2 regions of the Pseudomonas sp. GNP014 genome follow, and region 2 is predicted to be linked to the other one. Evidence: riboswitches for the same ligand, from Rfam matches in the RefSeq annotation. Region 2 holds a riboswitch; the other holds the start of a gene.

Region 1 (6,004 bases), 860 kb from region 2:
CTCGGGGATGTCGGTGTCCTGCAACGATTGCGGATCTTCGATGGGCAAGGCGTGTTGGGTAAAGGTGATGGCTTTCATGGGATCTCTGATTCTGAAGGGCTGTGGCAGTCACTGGCCGCCATCTTCGGCTTCCCTCGGGCAAAGAAAAACCGGCAGAATGCGCCAACACTTTCACTGCAGGCGTGAAAATGATCCGCATCGACGATCTCGGTTTATTCACCCGCAGCGCCGCGCTGGGCAGTTTTACCGCTGCTGCGCTGGAGGCTGATTTACTGCCCGGCCAGGTCGCTGCCGCGATCAAGCGGCTGGAACGCGAACTGGATGTGCGCCTGTTCGCCCGCACCACCCGCAGCCTGCGCCTGACCGCCGAAGGCGAGCAGTACTTGCCCACCGCCCACGCGGTGCTCGAAGCCCTCAAGCAGGGCGAGGACAATTTGCGGGGGGAAAACGCCACCTTGCGCGGCGTGTTGCAAGTCACCGCGCCGTCGGATCTGGGGCGCAATATCCTGCTGCCGTGGCTGACGCAGTTCCGCCGCCAGCACCCGGAGCTGACCTTGCGATTGGTGCTGTCGGATCAGATGGTCGATCTGTTTCGCGACCCGGTGGACGTGGCGATTCGTTATGGCGCCAACGTGGATGCCAACTACGTAGCGCTGCCGCTGGCACCGTGGAACCGGCGGGTGCTGGTCGCCTCGCCTGAATACGTGCAACGCCACGGCCAGCCGCAGACCCCGGATGAACTGCTGGATCATCAGTGCCTGCTCTATTTGCAGACTGGCCGGGTCTACGACAAATGGAACCTGGGCAATCAGACCGTGCAAGTCTCGGGGCCGCTGTTCAGCGACGACGCCGACGTGGTGCGGCGCTGGGCGCTGGACGGCGAAGGGATCGCCTACAAATCCTGGCTGGATGTCAGCGCCGACATCGCATCAGGTCGCCTGCTTGTATTGCTGCCGGAGCAACCCGGCGAGACCTCGCCGTTGAGCCTGGTATGCCCGCATCGCAAGCAGATTACCCCGGCCGTGTCACAGCTCTATACGTGGCTGAGCGGCCAGTTCGCGGCGCTGAAACCGATGTGAGCAGAAGTCCCGCCAGAAGTTGACGAACGCTGTTGCGAGTGTTCAGATGCGGGCCTGTTTCAGGTGCCCCCTGCCGCCGTGCTTGGGGTGAAACGGGAAACCGGTACGTTCATTGCGAACAAGTCCGGTGCTGCCCCCGCAACGGTAGGCGCGTGATGCTTTCGACAGACCACTGTGGCCAGACGGCCATGGGAAGGTGAAAGCCTCGATACGCGCGAGCCCGGAGACCGGCCTGAAATGCGTTTGGCAAAATCCTGCGGTGGGCGGGCATGGGCCGGTATTGGCTGTGCGCGATGCCTTCTCCTGCATGCTCTTCTGCGAAGATCCTTTTCGAGAAGACAATGATTCGACCTTTCAACACTTCTGCACCAACCCTGCTGTTCGGCTGCCTGCTCAGCCCTTTGCTGCTGGCCGACGACAAGCCACTGCAACTCGATCAGCAAATCGTTTCCGCGCCGTCAGTGGAATCCACCACCGTCGCCGACATGGCGCAGTACGGCAGCAAAATCGAGAGGGTTTCCCGCGAACAAATCGAACGTGCCGGCCCCGGCGCCGATGTCAGCCGCGTCCTGCAGATGTTCATTCCCGGCCTGTACGTGGCGCCGAAAAACGGCCCGTTCGACTACGGCACCTATTCGTTGCTCGGCGGCCGTAACGACGACACGCTGATCCTGCTCGACGGTGTGCGCCTGAACAATCGTCTGTACGGCGGCCTGTACCTGGACACCCTGCCGGCCAACGCCATCGAACGCATCGAAGTGCTCAAGGGCGGGCAAAGCCTGCTGTTCGGCACCCAGGCGGTCTCGGGGGTGATAAACATCGTCACCCGCAGCCCGCAATCGCGCAAAGCCGCCGGCGAAGTGAATCTGGGCGTGGACAGCTTTGGCGGCACGACCGAAGACGTCCGGGTCGAAAACATCTTCAGCAACGGTTTCGGCGAACTGGGTTTGCTCGCCTATGCCAGCCACAACGTCTCCGACGGTTACCAGCCGTACCGCAACCGCGACATGAAGAACGTCAGCGAGAAAAACCGTGCCTACGAAGTCACCACCTTCGGCGGCAAGGCGATTCAATCGTTCGCCGATGACGCGCGGCTGGAACTGTTCTATCAGTACGCCGACGCCAACCTCGATTTCGCCCGCCCGCTGAACAACCACAACACCACCAACGACCGTGTGCAGCAGATCGCCACGGCGACCTTCGAACAGACCGTCAACGAGCGCGTGAGCTACTTCGTCAAAGGCCACATCAACGACTGGGACACCCGCTACACCCGCGTCAACAACGTGGATGGCGGCGGTACCAAGGTCATCAACCACAACGACTACTGGGGCTTCACCGATTGGGGCGTACAGGCCGAAGGCAAGGCGCAATTGCCCGGCGGCCATGTCCTGGTGTTCGGCACCGACAACCAGTGGTTCAAGGGTCAGGACGATGTGCTGGTGATCGACAACGACAAGGCCGAAGCCCACGCGATCTACACGCAGTTGCGCCCGCAAATCGCCGCCCTGCCCGACTGGCACCCGAGCCTCGGCATTCGTCACGAAGCCATGAGCGGCGGCGATGGCGCCACGGTCGGCATGCTCACCTCACTGTACGACCTCAACGATAACTGGGCCGTGCGCGGTCAGTACGGCAGCGCCTACAAACTGCCGAATGCCGAGCAGCTGTTCGTCAACGAGCCGGGCGACGAGATCGGCAACCGCAACCTCAAGCCGGAGAAAAGCCGCAACGCCGAACTCGGTGTCGACTACCAGGGCTTTCTGCTCGAGCGCGAATTCAGCGCCAGCGTCAGCCTGTTCAAACGCAAGATCGACGACCTGATCACCCTCGACGGCATGCAGTGGGTCAACGGTGAGGGGCAGATCCGCATGCGCGGTTTCGAGGCCGACGCGAAACTGGCGCTCACCCAGCGATGGAGCCTGCAAGCGGACCTGACGCGCAATCTCACCGAGTCGCGCAGCGGCGTGAGCATCAACGACATCCCGGGATTCTTCGCCCGCTCAAGGGTGGGTTATGAGTCGGAAAATCGTATGTGGGGGGCCGGGGGTGCGATCCGCTACATACGCGATATCAAGAGTTCGAAGCAGGTGCAGTACGGCAACTATTCGGTGGTCGATGCCGATGCTTATCGCTACCTCGACCACGCGCATCAGCACCGTGTAAGCCTGCTGATGGAAAACCTGTTCGACCGCGATTACGTCACCAGCCGTTCGAACAATGTCGATAATCTCGGCCGGCCGTTCACCTCTGAAATTCGCTACACGTACCGCTTCTGATGAGTGAAATCACCAAGGTCGACGGCGTCGATACTCATCCGGACTGGTCGCAAGTGCCCGATCACGCGCGCCATGTGTTCCTCTGCACCGGCCCGCGCTGTACTCAGCGCGGCGCCTTGCAGTTATGGAAAACCCTGCGCCGGCATCTGCTGGCGCACGATCGCATCGAGACACCGGGCGGCGTGTTACTGACCCGCACTCATTGCCAGTTTCCGTGCAATCTCGGACCGATCGTAACGGTGTATCCGGAACGCTGCTGGTACGGCGTGCACAACCGGCAGGAGGTGCAGCGCCTGGTCGAGGAGCATCTGCTGGGCGGTGAAGTAGTCGAGGATTTGCTGATCCGGGGGCGCGCATGAAGCTCTTGTGGTGTGCACTGGGCGCCCTGTTCTGCTCATCGGCGGCTATGGCTGACAACGTGCGCAACTGCGGCGAGCACTGGCAGGTTTCCGCTTCGCCGCCCGCGCGCATCGTCGCGCTGAATCAGCACGCAGCTGACCTCGTGCTGGCGCTTGATGCCGGATCATCGCTGGTGGGCGTCGCGTATCTGGACGACACCGATGCCGGCCAGCGCCCAACCGCGTATTTCGGCGTGCCAGTGATCGCACGTCAGTACCCATCCAGCGAAGTGTTGTACGCGCAACAGCCGGATCTGGTGATCGGTGGGTTCGCCACAGCCTTCGGTGACGGCGTCACTTCACGCTCGGCGCTGGCGCGCAACGGCATCGGTTCCTACCTGCTGGAATCGGCGTGCAACGGGCATTCGCTGGATTACTTCGGGCATGTGCGCAATGACCTGCTGAACCTCGGCGCGTTGCTGCACAAACAACCGAAAGCCAAGGCACTGCTGGCCGCGATGGAGGCCGACCTCGCCAATGCCCGAGCCTTGGCCGGCACGCAGAAACCGCTGTCAGTGTTTTACCTGGACAGCGAAGTCAAAGGCCTCGACAGCGAAGGACGGCGCGGTTTCGTCAGCACATTGCTGGACGCTGCGGGCGCGAAAAACCTGTTCGCCGAGATCAATCAATACCGGGTCACCGTGAGCCGCGAAACCCTGCTGGTCAGCGACCCGGACGTGATTCTGCTGGCCGATGCCGACTGGTCGCCCGCCAGCCGCAAGCGCTACCTGTTGACCCACGACCCGGTGCTGTCGCAACTGCGTGCGGTGCGCGAAAACCGCCTGATCGTTATCCCCTTCACCCAGCTGTTGCCCACCTTAGCCAGCGGTCGCGTGGCACTCGAACTGGCCCGACAACTCAAAGCCCTGCAAAAAAATAAATGAACCCGCCACCGCACCGGTCACCTAACCCTAAGACCATCAGGAGGTAGCCAATGCAAATCGAAACCGTGTGGATCGTACTGGCGGCAGTTCTTCTGCTCATCGAACTTTGGGCCATCAACCGGGTGCGCAAAAGCGAGGGAAAATCCAGCAACAAAGGCGTGTGGATCGTGCTGATCGTGTTTGTGCCGTTGTTCGGCCTGATTGCCTGGGCGCTGGCGGGGCCGAAACAAATCACTCAGCGGTCGGCATCTTAGTCTTCTGCTGATCAGTTGCCGGGCAAGGACAAACTCGAAGAACCCGGCGTGCAAATGCAAGCCATGAAGACCTGTTGCAGGAAGGACGTGGCAGCTTAAGGCCTTGCGAATAAAGGAAGCCCGGCATCAGTCGGGCTTTTTTGTGGTCGCCAGGCACGCCTTCGTCGGGATGTAGTACCGTGTGCCGGTCAACAACAGGGAGGTTGATATGGCTGACAGGACAGGCAAGCGCGTGGTGGTGGTCGGCGCGGGTATTGTGGGCGCGTCGCTGGCGTATCACCTTGCGCGCAAGGGTGCACAGGTGACGCTGGTCGAGGCCGCAGAACTCGCCTCGGGGGTCACGGCGCGCTCGTTCGCCTGGGTCAATACGGCCCATGCCGGGAACGATCCGATCGCCCGATTGCGTGGCGCGGCCATCGAAGACTATCGCCGGCTGGAAGCGGAGCTGCCTGAATTGCAGATACGCTGGTCAGGGGCATTGTCCTGGGGTACCGGCGCCGAGGACGAGCCCTCTTCGCCGACATGGCTGTCACGCGCCGAGATCCTCGAACGTGAGCCGAACTTGCGCCACCCTCCACGCCAAGCATCATATAACGCCGAAGAAGGCGCCCTCGATGCGGTACAGACCACCCGCGCATTGGTTGTCGGGGCACAGGCCCACGGCGCAACAGTGTTCACGCAGACACGCGTAAGCGGCTTCACCTTCAGCGGCGCAGACGTTACGGGCATTGAGACGACGGCGGGGCCCTTCGCTGCTGACGTAATCGTTCTGGCAGCCGGAACGGGCACCGTGCAGCTGGCAGAGATGCTCGACGTTTCATTGCCGATAGACGCCTCCCCGGCCATTTTCATCCGCTTCAAGACTCAAGCGGATCGGTTGAACGGCATCATCTCCAGCCCCAAGATGGAAGTGCGGCAAGATGCAGACGGGGCGTTGTTGGCAGCGGAAGACTACCTGGGAAATGCCCCGCACAATCAACCGGACGAGATCGCGCGGCGAACCGCACAAGTCATTCAACACGAACTGCACGGGGTAACCTCCATTGAACCGCAAAGCGCTTACGTCGGCTTGCGGCCCGTGCCTGTCGACGGCGTCCCCATTGTCGGCTA
Region 2 (6,004 bases):
GCAACAGACGCGCCGCATGGGGAATCACCAGACCGACAAAACCGATCGAGCCGACAATCGACACCATCACCGCCGTTACCAGCGCCGCGCAACCGATCAGCACAATCTGCACCCGCCGCACCGGTATGCCGAGGGACGCCGCCGAATCCGCGCCAAAGGTAAATGCATCCAGCGCGCGCCGATGCCACAGGCACACCAGCAAGCCGAACAGGGCCACCGGCACCGCCAGCCACACCGACGGCCAGCGCACGCCGCCGAGATTACCGAGCAGCCAGAACATGATGCCGCGCGCCTGCTCGGAACTCGCCGAACGGGTAATCAGAAACGCGGTGAGCGCATTGAACAGCTGCGAGCCGGCGATCCCCGCGAGAATGATCTGCCCGGTGCCGTTGGCCGAACCGCTGACACGGGCCAGCAGAATGACCAGCACGAACGCCGTTACCGCGCCGGCAAAAGCTCCGGCGGACAGCGAAATCGCCCCGGCCCCAATCCCGAGCAGCGCCACCATCACCGCGCCGGTCGAGGCCCCGGCGGAGATGCCGAGCAAATAGGGATCGGCCAGCGGATTGCGCAGCAGCGACTGCAAAATCACCCCGCACGTCGCCAGACCGGCACCGCACGCGGCGGCGACCAGGGCGCGGGTCAGGCGGTAGTTCCAGACAATGCCTTCGTCGATCGGGTCGAGCGCATGCCCGGCGGTCCACAGCTTGTTGGCCAGCACTTTTAGCACCACGTCCGGAGCAATCGACGTCTCTCCGATGGCGACTCCCGCGAGCACGGCGATCAACAGTGTCGTCAGGGCCAGTAGTGCGCGGATCAGGCTTTTATTCATTGCGACAGGTCATAGCCGTTGAGGGCCGTGGCCAGTTGCTCGATGCCATCGAACGTGCGCAGGCTGGCCTGCATGGCCAGGGCGTCGAGAATGATGATGCGGTTGTTTTTCACCGCGTCCATGTTGCGGGTCACCGGGTCGCTGCGCAGGAAGGCGAGTTTCTTCTGATAGTCGTCAGCGGGGAAGCGCCGGCGATCCATGCGTGCGATGACGATGAAGGTCGGGTTGGCCTTGGCGATGGTTTCCCAGCCGACCGTCGGCCACTCTTCATCGGATTGCACTACGTTGCGTACGCCGAGGGTACTCAGCATGAAATCGGGAATGCCTTTGTGTCCGGCCACGAAGGGCTCGATGTCCATCTGCGCACTGGAGAACCAGACCACGGCACTTGCGTCTTTCAATTGTTTGCCCTGAACCGTGGCGACTGATCGGGCGAGGCTGGCCTTGAGTTGTTCATTGAGCTGCTGGCCGCGGTCCTGCACATCGAAGATTTGCGCCAGTTGGCTCACGCTCTTGTAAATCGTGTCGATGCGAAACGGCGCCAGCCGGGTACCGTCGGCGCCGACGAGGTTGTCCTTGGCTTCGCAATCGGAGGGCAGCAGGTACGTCGGAATTTTCAGCTCATGAAACTGCTCGCGTGTGCCCACTGCACCTTGTGGGCCGACCATCCATTCCAGCTCCACGGCGACCAGTTCCGGGCGCTTGCCGATCACCGCTTCGAAACTCGGCTCGTTATCGGCCAGGCGTTCGATCTTGTCGTTCTGCGCCTTGTACGTGACCAGCACGTCGTTGAACCACAGCGAGGTGCCGACCACCTTGTCGCCCAGGCCCAGGGCGTAAAGCATTTCGGTGCCAGCCTGGCCGATGGTGACGGTGCGCGTGGGGGCGTGCTGGAAGGTCAGGGTGCTGCCGCAGTTCTCGACGGTCAGTGGATAGGTCGTCGGCGCTGCATGGGCGAGCGTGCAAAGACTCAGGCCGGTGAGCAGGATGGCAACGCGGGGCAGCAGCATGGGCAGTCTCCAGGGGAACCGTACGCAAGGCGGGGAGAGTACGGTCTGGAAACACACCAGCGAACGCAGTCATGGCAACAGCGCAAGGCTGCTGATCAAACGAAGACGCGCACGGCACGATGTCCTTCCCGGACACCCCGCCGGTTAGTAGTCACTGTGCCGGCAGGTCTCCTGACTGATGCGTCATCGCCTGTGCTCCGGCCTTCCCGGGTTCACCCAGTGGCAGTCGTGGAGCAGGCTCAGCACCTACAGTTGCGGGGGCAGTTCCGAACGATGCGCTGACGCACCTCGGATTCCCTATTAATTCCGTATGGAAACCGGCGGCGGCATGGTAGTCGATCGAGCCGCTTTAGGGGAGACGAATCTGCCGGAGGGGGATTAATGCTTGCTCATCAAACCGTGCAGTACGCCCAGGCGCAGGCCCGGTTCGGAGGGCACCATCTGCGAAATGCCGAACACCTTGAACGCCGCCAGCATCAACACCAGGCCACCGGGTAGAATGCTCTGGCGGTGCGCTTGCAGGCCGGCGAGTTTCAGTTGCTGGACGTTCTTCACTTTCAGCAGCAGTAACGACAGGCGCAACAGCCCACCGTAGGTAATGCCGTCGTGGCCGAAGTCGTTCAGGCGATTGGCCTTGAGCACCTTGGCGAGCATGCGCGCGGTGCCGGAGGAGCCAATGGTTTGCTGCCAGCCTTGCGCGCGATAGCGGCGGGCGACTTTTTCAAATTGCAGGATGGCGACGCGCTCGGCTTCTTGCAAGGCACCGGGGGTAATGCGCCCATCGGGAAAATAGCGCGCGCCCAGCGTGCCGCTGCCGATGGCAATGCTTTCAGTCAGCAACGGTTGCGAGCCTTGGCCGAGGATCAGTTCGGTGGAACCGCCACCAATATCGACCACCAGACGCATGTCGTCGGCAGTCGGCAGTGCATGCGCCACGCCGGCATACACCAGCCGAGCCTCTTCATGTCCGGAAATGACGTCGATGTCAAAGCCCAGATGCCGCTCCGCGCTGGCGAGAAACAGTTGTGCATTGTCGGCTTCGCGCACGGCGCTGGTGGCCACCGCACGCACCCGACCCGCTTCGAACCCCCGCAGCTTTTTGCCGAACCGCGCCAACGCCTGCCAGCCGCGATCCAGCGCCAGGGTGTCCAGCGCGCCACCGTCAAACCCCTCGGCCAGGCGCACCGGTTCGCGCAAGGTTTTCACCTCCTGAATCATGAAGCCTTTGCGGCTGCGGACCGACTGGCCGATCATCATGCGAAATGCATTCGAACCCAGGTCGATGGCGGCAAACAGCGAGGCGTCTTCTTTCATGGGAGTCCTTGCAAAACGTCCGTCTCAAGGCTCAAGACGGTTTGCGAGGATTCTGCCGTGAAGTTGATGACATCCTGATGACGGCAGCGAGGCGGTTCGATGAATGTGCGCCTGTCATGACACTGTCATTATCCGGCGTCTATGCTGAGCCCAATACATCGCGTGTTCTTAAAGTTTTTGCTGCCTCTTTTGGCAGCTTTTTTTTGCCTGCGATTTGCCGCGCTACGTCCTGCAGATTGTGTGCGTTTGCAATTTGGCGTAAGGCTTGGCTAATATACGATCCATATACACATCGTATCGGATTCATATATGGGCATCGTAAAGATTTCTGAGGACATGCACGAGAACCTGCGCATCTCCAGCAATGCACTCAGCCGCTCGATCAACGCGCAGGCCGAGCACTGGATGCGCATCGGCATGCTCGCCGAGCTGCACCCCAACCTCGACCACAGCGCCATTTGCCGCTTGCTGATTCGCGCCGAACAGAACGGCGGGCTGGATCTGCAACAACTGACTCAGGAAGCCGTCAGCGCATGAGAAACCAGATCAAGATCAACACGCCCGCCGAGATCGCGCAATCACGCGCCGCCGGTCAACTCGCCGCTGAAGTACTGGCGATGCTGGTGCCGCATGTAAAGGCCGGTGTGACCACCGACGAACTGGATCGGCTGTGCAACGACTACATCGTCAATGTGCAGAAAGCGGTTCCGGCCAACGTCGGTTATCACGGTTTCCCGAAAACCGTCTGCGCTTCGGTCAACGACGTGGTGTGCCACGGTATTCCCTCGGGTACGCCGTTGCAGGATGGCGACATCGTCAACCTCGACATCGCGGTGATCAAGGACGGCTGGTTCGGTGATACCAGCCGCATGTACGTGGTCGGCGAGGCGACGCCTGAGGCGCAGCACCTGATCAACACCACCTATGAGGCCATGTGCGCGGGTATTCGGGTGGTCAAGCCGGGCGCCACATTGGGCGATATCGGCCATGCGATTCAGAGTCTGGCGGAGAGGGAAGGCTTCAGCGTGGTGCGCGAGTACTGCGGGCACGGGATCGGCAAGGTCTATCACGATGAGCCGCAGATTCTGCATTACGGTTTTCCCAATCAGGGCATGAAGCTCAAGGCAGGGATGATTTTCACTGTTGAACCGATGCTCAATGCCGGCAAGCGCCATGTGAAGAACATGGCGGATGGCTGGACCGTACTGACCAAGGATGGCTCGTTGTCGGCGCAGTGGGAGCACATGGTGGCGGTGACGGAGACGGGGTTTGAAATCCTCACGGCGTGGCCGGATGAGATTGAAGGCTACCGCGCCATCGTCTGATACCGCGTCGTCTGTTTCCCTCAGCCTGGCCCTCTCCCGGAGGGAGAGGGGACTGACCGGGTTGTTTGGACGAGTTACGCCGACCTGAGAGTGCTGCGTCGAACTCAGGTTTGAACAGCATGAAGATTGGCTCCCTCTCCCTGAGGGAGAGGGACTGATTGAGGTGTTCTTTCGAGGGACGCCGACTTGGGATACCGAGTCGACCCCGGATTTTGGGCAGCACGGAGATCGGCTCCCTTTCCCCCTCGCCCCCCCCTGGGGGAGAGGGCTGGGGTGAGGGGGTAAATCCCACAGACAACACGCTATCAGTGGGCGCCGGCCGCTTTGTTCAGGTCACTTTCGGTCCATTCGGTGTAGACGCAGGCATCAGCGGTGGCCCAGCGCACCCGCACCGGGTCGCCAGTCTTGAGCGGCATGCCCGCCGCCGATAGCGCTTTCACCGTCATCGACGTCCCGCCCGAAGTGACCACGCTGCAAGTCTGGCTCTCCCCGAGGAACAGCACTTCCACGACCTTCGCTGACACTTCGTTCCAGCCCGCCGGCAGCGGCTCATCGCTCGCCTGCTGCACGCTCAGTGCCAAGGCTTTCTCCGGCCGCACCATCAGCAACACATCCTGATCCGTGTGCAACCCGGTTGTCAGTCGAATCGACAACGATTGCCCCTCAAAACTCGCTGCTGCATTGCCTTGCGCCTTGAGCTTGAGGAAGTTCGAATTACCGAGAAACGACGCGACAAACGCATTCGGCGGGTTCTGATACAGGTCATAACCGCTGCCCAGCCCGACAATCTTGCCGTGACTGAAAATCGCGATGCGTTGCGACAAACGCATGGCTTCTTCCTGATCGTGGGTCACGTAGACGATGGTGATGCCCAGGCGCCGATGCAGCTGACGCAGTTCATCCTGCAAATCCTCACGCAGCTTTTTGTCCAGTGCACCGAGCGGTTCGTCCATCAACAGGATGCGTGGCTCGTAAACCAGCGCCCGGGCAATCGCGACCCGTTGCTGCTGGCCGCCAGACAGTTGCGAAGGGCGGCGATGGGCGAACTGTTCCAGTTGCACCAGTTTCAGCATCGCGTCGACACGCTTGTCACGTTCGGCGGCGGCGAGTTTGCGGATCGCCAGCGGGAAGGCGATGTTGTCGCGCACCGACAGATGCGGGAACAGCGAATAGCGCTGGAACACCATGCCGATGTCGCGCTTGTGCGGCGGCACGTTGACCAGCGACTGACCGTTGACCAGGATCTCGCCGCTGCTCGGTGTTTCGAAACCGGCGAGCATCGACAGCGTGGTGCTTTTGCCCGAGCCGCTGGAGCCGAGAAAGGTCAGGAACTCGCCGTCCTTGATGTCCAGCGAGATGTTGTCCACGGCAGCAAAGTCACCGTAGTGCTTGTTCAGGTTACGCAGGCTGACCAGGGGTTTGTCGTTCTGCTGGGATGCGTCTTTGATCACGGCACTCATGTCGTACTCCTGGGCGCTCAGGCGCTGATTTCGTTGCGCCGGCGCAGGGCGGCGGCGATCACC

Evidence for each region. Region 2 has a riboswitch for cobalamin ahead of ACXX9E_RS17520 (ABC transporter substrate-binding protein). Riboswitches for the same ligand answer to the same signal wherever they lie in the genome.
Region 1: linked by a shared signal. The riboswitch ahead of ACXX9E_RS21415 (TonB-dependent receptor plug domain-containing protein) and the one ahead of ACXX9E_RS17520 (ABC transporter substrate-binding protein) in region 2 are both predicted to bind cobalamin.

The regions. Positions count from the first base shown of each region.
Region 1 is NZ_JBTGUS010000001.1:4,754,350-4,760,353, forward strand. Features, by position in the region: gene ACXX9E_RS21405 (zinc-binding alcohol dehydrogenase family protein) at 1-78, opposite strand, end outside; gene ACXX9E_RS21410 (LysR family transcriptional regulator) at 189-1,079, shown strand; cobalamin riboswitch at 1,124-1,329, shown strand; gene ACXX9E_RS21415 (TonB-dependent receptor plug domain-containing protein) at 1,421-3,358, shown strand; gene ACXX9E_RS21420 ((2Fe-2S) ferredoxin domain-containing protein) at 3,358-3,717, shown strand; gene ACXX9E_RS21425 (ABC transporter substrate-binding protein) at 3,714-4,640, shown strand; gene ACXX9E_RS21430 (PLD nuclease N-terminal domain-containing protein) at 4,691-4,894, shown strand; gene ACXX9E_RS21435 (NAD(P)/FAD-dependent oxidoreductase) at 5,103-6,004, shown strand, end outside.
Region 2 is NZ_JBTGUS010000001.1:3,894,162-3,900,165, forward strand. Features, by position in the region: gene ACXX9E_RS17515 (FecCD family ABC transporter permease) at 1-820, opposite strand, end outside; gene ACXX9E_RS17520 (ABC transporter substrate-binding protein) at 829-1,842, opposite strand; cobalamin riboswitch at 1,987-2,179, opposite strand; gene ACXX9E_RS17525 (Ppx/GppA family phosphatase) at 2,221-3,156, opposite strand; gene ACXX9E_RS17530 (ParD-like family protein) at 3,466-3,693, shown strand; gene map (type I methionyl aminopeptidase) at 3,690-4,481, shown strand; gene ACXX9E_RS17540 (ABC transporter ATP-binding protein) at 4,787-5,941, opposite strand; gene ACXX9E_RS17545 (ABC transporter permease) at 5,959-6,004, opposite strand, start outside.